4 regions of the Kitasatospora sp. NBC_01250 genome follow, and region 1 is predicted to be linked to each of the others. Evidence: riboswitches for the same ligand, from Rfam matches in the RefSeq annotation. Region 1 holds a riboswitch; each other region holds the start of a gene.
What was found. Region 1 has a riboswitch for cobalamin ahead of OG500_RS10425 (HoxN/HupN/NixA family nickel/cobalt transporter). Riboswitches for the same ligand answer to the same signal wherever they lie in the genome.
Positions count from the first base shown of each region.

Region 2: linked by a shared signal. The riboswitch ahead of metE (5-methyltetrahydropteroyltriglutamate--homocysteine S-methyltransferase) and the one ahead of OG500_RS10425 (HoxN/HupN/NixA family nickel/cobalt transporter) in region 1 are both predicted to bind cobalamin.
Region 3: linked by a shared signal. The riboswitch ahead of OG500_RS23930 (ribonucleoside-diphosphate reductase subunit alpha) and the one ahead of OG500_RS10425 (HoxN/HupN/NixA family nickel/cobalt transporter) in region 1 are both predicted to bind cobalamin.
Region 4: linked by a shared signal. The riboswitch ahead of OG500_RS12235 (cobalamin biosynthesis protein) and the one ahead of OG500_RS10425 (HoxN/HupN/NixA family nickel/cobalt transporter) in region 1 are both predicted to bind cobalamin.

Region 1 covers NZ_CP108476.1:2,518,359-2,520,550, forward strand. Annotated here, with positions in the region: gene tsaD (tRNA (adenosine(37)-N6)-threonylcarbamoyltransferase complex transferase subunit TsaD) at 1-621, shown strand, start outside; cobalamin riboswitch at 668-882, shown strand; gene OG500_RS10425 (HoxN/HupN/NixA family nickel/cobalt transporter) at 917-2,044, shown strand.
Region 2 covers NZ_CP108476.1:597,243-599,434, forward strand. Annotated here, with positions in the region: gene metE (5-methyltetrahydropteroyltriglutamate--homocysteine S-methyltransferase) at 1-1,028, opposite strand, end outside; cobalamin riboswitch at 1,190-1,413, opposite strand; gene OG500_RS02870 (quinone oxidoreductase family protein) at 1,617-2,192, opposite strand, start outside.
Region 3 covers NZ_CP108476.1:5,663,855-5,666,046, reverse strand. Annotated here, with positions in the region: gene OG500_RS23935 (glycosyltransferase family 39 protein) at 1-810, shown strand, start outside; cobalamin riboswitch at 886-1,014, shown strand; gene OG500_RS23930 (ribonucleoside-diphosphate reductase subunit alpha) at 1,276-2,192, shown strand, end outside.
Region 4 covers NZ_CP108476.1:3,044,910-3,047,101, forward strand. Annotated here, with positions in the region: gene OG500_RS12225 (hypothetical protein) at 1-19, shown strand, start outside; gene OG500_RS12230 (XRE family transcriptional regulator) at 44-769, opposite strand; cobalamin riboswitch at 981-1,162, shown strand; gene OG500_RS12235 (cobalamin biosynthesis protein) at 1,195-2,160, shown strand; gene OG500_RS12240 (cobyric acid synthase) at 2,157-2,192, shown strand, end outside.

The sequences.
Region 1 (2,192 bases):
GCCAAGGACCCGATCGTGCACCTCGGCGACACCCTGGACGACGCGGCCGGCGAGTGCTTCGACAAGGTGGCCCGGATCCTGGGCCTGCCCTACCCGGGCGGCCCGGCGATCGACCGCGCGGCCAAGGCGGGCGACCGGTCCGCCGTCCGCTTCCCGCGCCCGCTCAGCGGGCGGGCCGACCCGCCCTACGCCTTCTCCTTCTCCGGTCTCAAGACCGCCGCCGCCCGCTGGGTGGAGGCGCAGCGGGCGGGCGGGGCCGAGCCGCGGGTCGCCGACGCCGCCGCCGCGCTGCAGGAGGCGATCGCCGACACGCTGACCCGCAAGGCGGTGCGTGCCTGCCGCGACCACGCGATCGGCACCCTGGTGCTGGTCGGCGGGGTGGCCGCCAACTCGCGGGTCCGTGCGCTGGCCGAACGGCGCTGCGCGGCGGCGGGCATCGCGCTGCGGGTACCGCCGGTGGGCCTGTGCACCGACAACGGCGCGATGGTCGCCGCCGTCGGCGACCTGCTGGTGCGGGCCGGGGCCGAACCCGCCCCCGCGGACCTCTCGATCGACCCCTCGGCCCCGCTGGAGTTCGCGCGGCTGACCCCGACGGCACGGGAGCCGCAGCTCACCGGGTGAGGTGCGTCGCAGTCGGCCGGGCTTGTCGACATGACGATCCAGCACCTACGGTGTTGATCGCCGTGGTGTTCGGGAAGACCGGTGACGGACCCTCAACAGGGGTCCCAGACCGGAGCGGCCCTCGCCACTGTGATCGGGAAGTGTCCGCGTCGCGCCCGTCCACGACGGGCCGCCACCGGGTGCCGCAAGGCGCCCGGGAAGGCGAGCCGCGGACACGTTCGACCCGTCAGCCAGGAGACCGGCCACGGCACCTTACGAGAACTGTCCACGAGGTGCTGGAGAGGCGTTCCCTGCCATGAGTCTGCCCGAAAACCCCGTCATACCCGCCCCGGCCGCGACAGCCCCGGCGGCCGGCACTCCCCCGCGCTGGCAGCGCGCCGACACGATCCGCACCGCCGGACTGCTGACGGTCATCGTGGCCATGCACGTGGTGGGCTTCGCCGTCCTGCTGGGCATGGTCACCCCGCACCACTACGAGATCGGCGGCAAGGTCTTCGGCCTCGGTCTGGGCATCACCGCCTACACCCTCGGCATGCGGCACGCCTTCGACGCCGACCACATCGCCGCCATCGACAACACCACCCGCAAGCTGATGGCCGACGGTCAGCGGCCGGTCTCGGTCGGCTTCTGGTTCGCCATCGGCCACTCCACCATCGTGATGGGGCTGGCCGCGCTGATCGCGACGGGTGCCAAGATCGCGGGCACCCTGGTGGACGACAAGTCCAACGCCCGGCTGACGCTGGGCGTCATCGGCACCAGCGTCTCCGGCGGCTTCCTCTACCTGATCGCCGCCCTCAACCTGGTCGCGCTCTTCGGCATCCACCGGGTCTTCAAGGCGATGCGGGCCGGCCAGTTCGACGAGCACGAGCTGGAGAAGCACCTGGCCAACCGCGGGTTCATGAACCGGATCCTGGGCCGGCTGACCAACTCCATCACCCGCCCCTGGCAGATGTACCCGATCGGTGTGCTCTTCGGCCTCGGCTTCGACACCGCCACCGAGGTGACGCTGATGGTGATGGCCGGCTCCGGCGCCGCCGCGGGGCTGCCCTGGTACGCGATCCTGCTGCTGCCGCTGCTCTTCGCCTCGGGCATGAGCCTGTTCGACACGCTCGACGGCACCTTCATGAACTTCGCCTACCACTGGGCGTTCTCCAACCCGGTCCGCAAGGTGTACTACAACCTCACCATCACCGGGCTCTCGATCGCGGTGGCCTTCTTCATCGGCACCATCGAGCTGGTCGGCGTGCTGCACGACAAGCTGGACCTCACCGACCCGGTCAGCGGCTGGATCTCCGGGATCGACCTCAACAACGTCGGCTACGTGATCGTCGGCCTGTTCGTGGTGGTCTGGGCCTGCGCGCTGGGGTACTGGAAGTTCGCGGGGGTGGAGAAGCGCTGGGCCGGGGCCCCGGCCGCTGACTGAGCCTCACGGCCCGTCCCGCCGCCGCCGTCCACCGACTCGGGTGTACGGTCGATCGGACGGCCCCGGGTGACTCGGGTGACCGAGGAGCCAGGCGGGGGCCGGGCGGGAGGAACGATGCGGCGGCGCCATCTCCAGCGGCCGGAGCGCC
Region 2 (2,192 bases), 1.9 Mb from region 1:
TCCAGCGGGACGTGCAGCAGCGAGCAGGACGGTGCGACGTCCACGGTACCGGCCAGCCCGAGCAGGGTCGCCAGGGTGGCCAGCGACTTCCCCAGGTCGTTGATCCAGATGTTGCGGCCGTCGACCACACCGGCGACCAGCCGCTTGCCGGGCAGCCCGCCGACGGCGGCGAGGCCGTCCAGGTTGGCGGCGGCGGGCCCGGTGAAGTCCAGGGCCAGGCCCTCCACCGGGGCCTTGGCGAGCACCGGCAGCGCCTCGCCCAGGCGGTCGAAGTAGCTGGCGACCAGCAGCTTCGGCCGGTCGGTCAGGGCACCGAGGTCACGGTAGGCGCGGGCGGCGGCGTTCAGCTCGGCCGGGGTGCGGTCCTGCACCAGCGCGGGCTCGTCCAGTTGCACCCACGCGGCACCGGCGGCGCGCAGCTGCGCCAGCAGGTCGGTGTAGACCGGCAACAGCCGGTCCAGCAGGGTGATCGGCTGGAAGTTCTCGGCCACCCCGGGCGCCGGCTTGGCCAGCAGCAGGTAGGTGACCGGGCCGACCAGCACCGGGCGGGCGTCGTGGCCGAGCGCCAGCGCCTCGCGCAACTCGGCGACGGCCTTGGCGGGGTTCGCCGCGAAGGTGGTGTCGGGGCCGAGTTCGGGCACCAGGTAGTGGTAGTTGGTGTCGAACCACTTGGTCATCTCCAGCGGCGCGACGTCCTGGGTGCCGCGGGCCATCGCGAAGTACCCGTCCAGCGGGTCGGCGTCGACGGCGGCGCGGTGGCGGGCCGGGATCGCCCCGACGGCGACGGTGGTGTCCAGCACGTGGTCGTAGAGCGAGAAATCACCGGTGGGCACCTGGGCGATACCGGCCTCGGTGAGCTGCCGCCAGTTCTCCCGGCGCAGGTCGGCGGCGGTGGCCAGCAGGGCTTCGGCGGTGACCGTGCCCTTCCAGTAGCCCTCGATCGCCTTCTTGAGCTCCCGGTTACGGCCCTGGCGGGGGTAGCCGTGGACGGTGGAGCGGGTTGCCGCGGCTGCGGACTTCGTGGTCAAGGGACTCTCCTTCGCGAGCCTGTCTCAGGGTTCCCGGCGATGTCACGGGACGCGAAGAGGTGCCGAACCGGGCGGGGCCGCAGACGCCAGAATGCGCCGGACCCGCCTGGTTGTGCACGCCGACCCGCCCACGAGGTCACCGGGATTTCCGCGCGCGAACGGTCGCGTGCGCACAACGGGCAGGTCTTCGGACTCGCGGGCACGCCCACCCTTGAAGGGCGGACACCTACTGGCCGTCGCTTCCCAGGCCCGAACTCCCGGACCCAGTGCGTATGACGGCGGTCGTTCCCACTCACCGCTGCGGGGCAGTCCCGGATTCCCACCGGGTTCCCTCTTGCGACACCCTGCCTGGCGGACAGGGCGAACCAGTTGCACCGGTCAGCCTATAGCCGATCCACCGGCGAGTCGCGGGTGAATCACTCGACTGCCCACATCGTGGGACGAGCTCGGATCCGCCGCAGGCCTCCCCCGCTTCGCAGGAGCCCGGCCTGCCGGGTGCCGAGGAGCCGGCGGCCGCAAGGCCGTGTGGAAACGCCCTGGTGCCCGGAGCCAGGGGCTGCGGGCACCAGGGCGTTCGATCGGCGCGGGTCAGGGCAGCAGGAGGAGCTTGCCCGTGGTGCGGCGGCTCTGCAGGTCGGCGTGGGCGCGTGCGGCCTCGGCCAGGGGGTAGCGCTGGGCGACGTCGGCCGAGAGGGTTCCGTCGCGCAGCCAGGCGAACACCTCGTGGGCGCGCTCGGCGAGTTCGGCGGGATCGGTGGCGTGGTCGACCAGCGTCGGGCGGGTCAGGAAGAGCGAGCCGCCGGAGCCCAGGTGCTGCGGGTCGAACGGGGGCACGGGGCCGGAGGCCGCGCCGACCAGGACGAAGGTGCCGCGCGGGCGCAGCGCGGCCAGGCCAGTGCGGAAGGTGTCGCGGCCCACGCCGTCGTAGACCACGTCCACGCCCCGGCCACCGGTCAGCTCCCGCACCTGGGAGGCGATCTTGTCGGCCTCCTCGAAGCCGCCCGGCGGCACCACCAGCACGTCGCGCACCCCCGCCGCGGTGGCGGCGGCGGCCTTGGCCTCGCTGGAGACGGTGCCGATCACGTGCACGCCGCGCCGCGAGAGCACCCGGGCCAACTGCTGGCCCAGGCCGCCGGCCGCCGCCGGGATCAGGGCGCTCTGGCC
Region 3 (2,192 bases), 3.1 Mb from region 1:
CCGGACACGCTCTTCCTGTCCTGGCACGTCGGGCTCGCGGTGCTGGCCGTGGGTCTGCTGGGGCTGCTGGCGGCCCGTCGGCACGCCGCCCTGCTCGCGGCCTGGGCGCTGCTGCCGCCGCTGGTGACCTTCGCCACCGCAAGCTGGCTGCACCTCTTCCTCAACCGCTACCTGCTCTTCACCCTGCCAGCCTGGGCGCTGCTGGCCGCCGCCGCGGTCTGCCGCATCGCCGGGCCGCTCACCCGCGAGGCCCGCCCCGCACTGCCGCGCCGGCTGCTCAGCTGGGTGCTGGTCGCCGCCGCGGTCGCCGGACTCGGCTGGACGGCCTGGCCCGGGATCCGGGCGACCCATCAGGACCTTGCGGGCGAGCCGGACTACGACCAGCTCACCCGGATCATGCTGCACGACCAGCAGCCCGGCGACGGCATCGTCTACAGCGGGATCCTGCAGGAGCGGATGTCGATGGCCTACGAGCTGCGCGACGTCAGGACCGCCCCGAAGGATATCCTGCTGCAGAAGTCGGCCGCCGTCACCGGCCTCTACTCGGCCCAGGAGTGCGACGACCCGGACGCCTGCGCAGCCAACACCAACCGGATCTGGCTGGTGTCCACCGGCACCGGAGCCGACCCGCTGGCCGCGCTCCCGCCGCAGACCGCCGAGGTGCTCCGCAGCCAGTTCCAGGCCACCCGGACCGACGCCCTCCCCTGGGTCAAGCTGGTCCTGCTGAGCCGGGTCCACCCCTCCCGCCGGGCCTCGGTGGCGGACGACCTCGGCGACCACAACGTGCAGATGGCGCCTGGCACCAGCTGACATTGCGGCCATCTGGTGTCGGTTTCACCACTCCACGCGACACTACATATGGGGTTGCTCGAAGCGGCTACCACTACATGTATGCTCACTCTCGCTGTCGACGCAGGGGAATCCGGTGGAAGTCCGGGACTGCCCCGCAACGGTGAGCGGCTGCGCCCACGGGTGCCCGCGAGTCCGGTTACCTGCCGACGGTGTGCCACCGGGCTTCCCCGCAGACGCCTTCATGCACAGCTGTACCGTCCGGCCTCGCGGGCAGGCCAGGGTGGATGACGCGCGCCGGAAAGTTTCGGCGTGCTGTTCTGCCCTGCCGCGCGCGCGGGCCACGGACTCCGCCAGTCCGCCGCCGCCACAGGAGAGAGCGCCTTGACCGTCGTTGACTCAGTTACCCTGCCCTCACAGGGTTCTTCCCCCAGCCTCCGGCCTGGCGGTGCCTCCAACGACGCCCAGACCGACCCCGGGGCCGCGCTGCTTCGGCTGCTCACCGACCGAAGCACCGACCTCCCCCAGGTGGACCCCGGCCACGTCGCCGCCGCCGCGCTGCGCGGCCGTCACGCCGGTTCGGACTTCGCCGAACTGCGCGGGCTGGCCGTGGACGCCGCAGCCTCGATGATCGCCGAGGACCCCCAGTACTCGAAGCTGGCCGCCCGCCTGCTCGCCCAGGAGATCGCCGACGAGGCGATCGGCCAGGGCGCCCTGTCCTTCGCCGCCTCGATCGCGGTGGGCCACACCGAGGGCCTGATCGGCGACAGCACCGCCGCCTTCGTGGCCAAGCACGCCGAGGCCCTGGACGCGCTGATCGACACCCGCGGCGACGACCGGTTCGAGTACTTCGGCCTGCGCACCGTGCAGTCCCGCTACCTGCTGCGCCACCCGATCACCCGCAAGGTGATCGAGACCCCGCAGCACTTCCTGCTCCGCGTCGCCTGCGGCCTGGCGGTCGGCGACGACGAGCAGTCGGTGCGCGAGGTGGCCGAGCTCTACGCCCTGATGAGCGCGCTCTCCTACCTGCCCTCCTCGCCCACCCTGTTCAACTCCGGCACCCGGCACCCGCAGATGTCCAGCTGCTACCTGCTGGACTCGCCGCTGGACAACCTGGACTCGATCTACTCCCGGTACGCCCAGATCGCCCGGCTGTCCAAGCACGCCGGCGGCATCGGCCTGTCCTACTCCCGGATCCGCTCGCGCGGCAGCCTGATCCGCGGCACCAACGGCAAGTCCAACGGCATCGTGCCGTTCCTGCGCACCCTGGACTCCTCGGTCGCCGCCGTCAACCAGGGCGGCCGTCGCAAGGGCGCGGCCTGCGTGTACCTGGAGACCTGGCACGCGGACATCGAGGAGTTCCTGGAGCTGCGGGACAACACCGGTGAGGAGGCCCGCCGCAC
Region 4 (2,192 bases), 530 kb from region 1:
GGGCTACGCGCTCTTCTGAGCCGCGGAGCACCCCGGCGGCAGGTCAGACCGGGATCCCGCCGGTGTCCTGGCGGGCCAGCAGCGCCCAGAAGCGGTCGAGCCGCGGCACCGCCGGCTCCGCGGACCGCGGGCCCTTTGCGGCGGGCGCCGGGGTGCCCCAGGAGCCGGCGCCCCAGTGCGAGGCCACCTGGTACTCGCCCGGGAGCGCGGCCAGCACCGCGGCCAGGCTCGGCCGCGGCACCGGCACCAGCGCCGCCACCGCCGGCAGCTGGGCCTGCCAGCGCCCCTCGACGCAACTCCGCAGCCGCTGGTCGAGCGCCTCGCCCGCGCCGCACACCCGCAGCACCAGGTCCCGCAGGGTCAGGCCGAGCACCTCGACCAGCGCGGCGCTCTGCTCCGGGGTTCCGCTCCAGCGCCCGGTGCGCTCGGCGCCGAGGTAGGCGTCCGGGCCCATCCCGATCCGGGCCGCGGCCTGCTCCGCGGTCAGCTCCCGGGCCACCCGGAAGTCGCGCAGCGAGGCGGGCGGTGCGCCCATCAGCTCGGCCGCCGGGCACCACAGGGCCCGGGCCAGCGCGATGAACTCCCGCTCGGTGGGGCGCAGCTCGCCGCTCTCCCAGGCGGTCAGGTGGGGCGCGAGCAGGCGCACGCCGTGCGCGGACATCGCGCGCACCACCTGTTCGGGCGTCAGGCCGAGGCTCTCCCGGTGGGCGCGGGCGGCCCGCGGGGAGAACGGGACCGGGGTGGGGGCCGGTGGCCTGCTTCTTCGCATGGGCCGACGCTAGAGTCGGGGTCGCGGCGCCCCCACCCGCGGAACGCACGAAGCCGGTCGGCGGCCCGCCGACCGCCGTTGGACGATCGGCCAGCGGCTGCGGCGCGAGGCCGGCGCCCCCGCCGCTGGTCCGGTACCGGCCCGGGCGCCCCGGTGGTGTGACCGACTCGGCCGGTGACCTGGTTGACTCCCGCTTCGCGCGCGTGATGGGATCCTTGGGCCAATCGGAGGCATGGAGAGGAAGCCGGTGCGAATCCGGCGCGGTCCCGCCACTGTCACCGGGGAGCACGCCCGACGAACGGTCACGGCGGTCCGCCACAGGGCCGTTGGAAGGCCCGGGGGTGCGTCACCACCCGGGAGCCAGGAGACTCTCGCCCCCGTTTCGTCGATCCAGGGCGCGGACCCTGAGTGAGGACACGCAACAGATGGCGGGGGTTTCCCACCGCGCGCTGCCGTACGCCCTCGGCGCCCTGGCCGGCTACGCCGCCGACGCCCGGTTCGGCGACCCGCGCCGCGGCCACCCGGTGGCCGCCTTCGGCCGGGCGGCCGGACGGCTGGAACGCGCGCTCTGGCGCGACCACCGCGGGGCGGGGGCGCTGCACACCGCGCTCTGCGTCACCGCGGTGGCGGCGGGCGCGGCGGGCGTGCAGCAGCTGGCCGGCCGGCACCGGGCGGGCGCCGCCGCGCTGACCGCCGCCGCCACCTGGACCGTGCTCGGCGGCAGTTCGCTCGCCCGCGAGGCCCGTACCGTCGGCACCGCGCTGACCGCCGGCGATCTGGCAGCCGCCCGCCGGCGCCTGCCGCACCTGTGCGGGCGCGACCCGAGCGCGCTGGACGAGCAGCAGCTGGCCCGCGCCGTGGTCGAGTCGGTGGCCGAGAACACCGCCGACGCCGTGGTCAACGCCCTGGTCTGGGGCGCGGTCGCGGGCGCCCCCGGGCTGCTCGCGTTCCGGGCCGTCAACACGCTGGACGCGATGGTGGGTCACAAGTCGGCGCGCTACCGCCGGTTCGGCTGGGCCGCGGCCCGGCTGGACGACGTGGCCGGCTGGCCCGGCGCCCGGCTGACCGCGCTGCTCACGGTGGCCGCGGCGGAGCGCCGGGACACCGCCTGGCGCGTCTGGCGGCGCGACGGCGGCGCGCACCCGAGCCCGAACGCCGGGCAGGCCGAATCGGCCTTCGCGGGCGCGCTGGGCGTACGCCTGGGCGGCACGCTGCACTACGGCGCCAAGGTGGAGCACCGGCCGGTGCTCGGCGCCGAACTGCGCCCGGTCGCGGTGGCGGACATCGAGCGGGCCTGCCGGCTCTCGCGCCGGGTCGGGCTGCTGGCGCTGGGGACCACGGTGGCGCTGCGCCTGGCCGTGCGGACGCTGACCCACAAGGAGCGGATATGAGCAACGCACTGCTGGTGGCCGGTACCACCTCG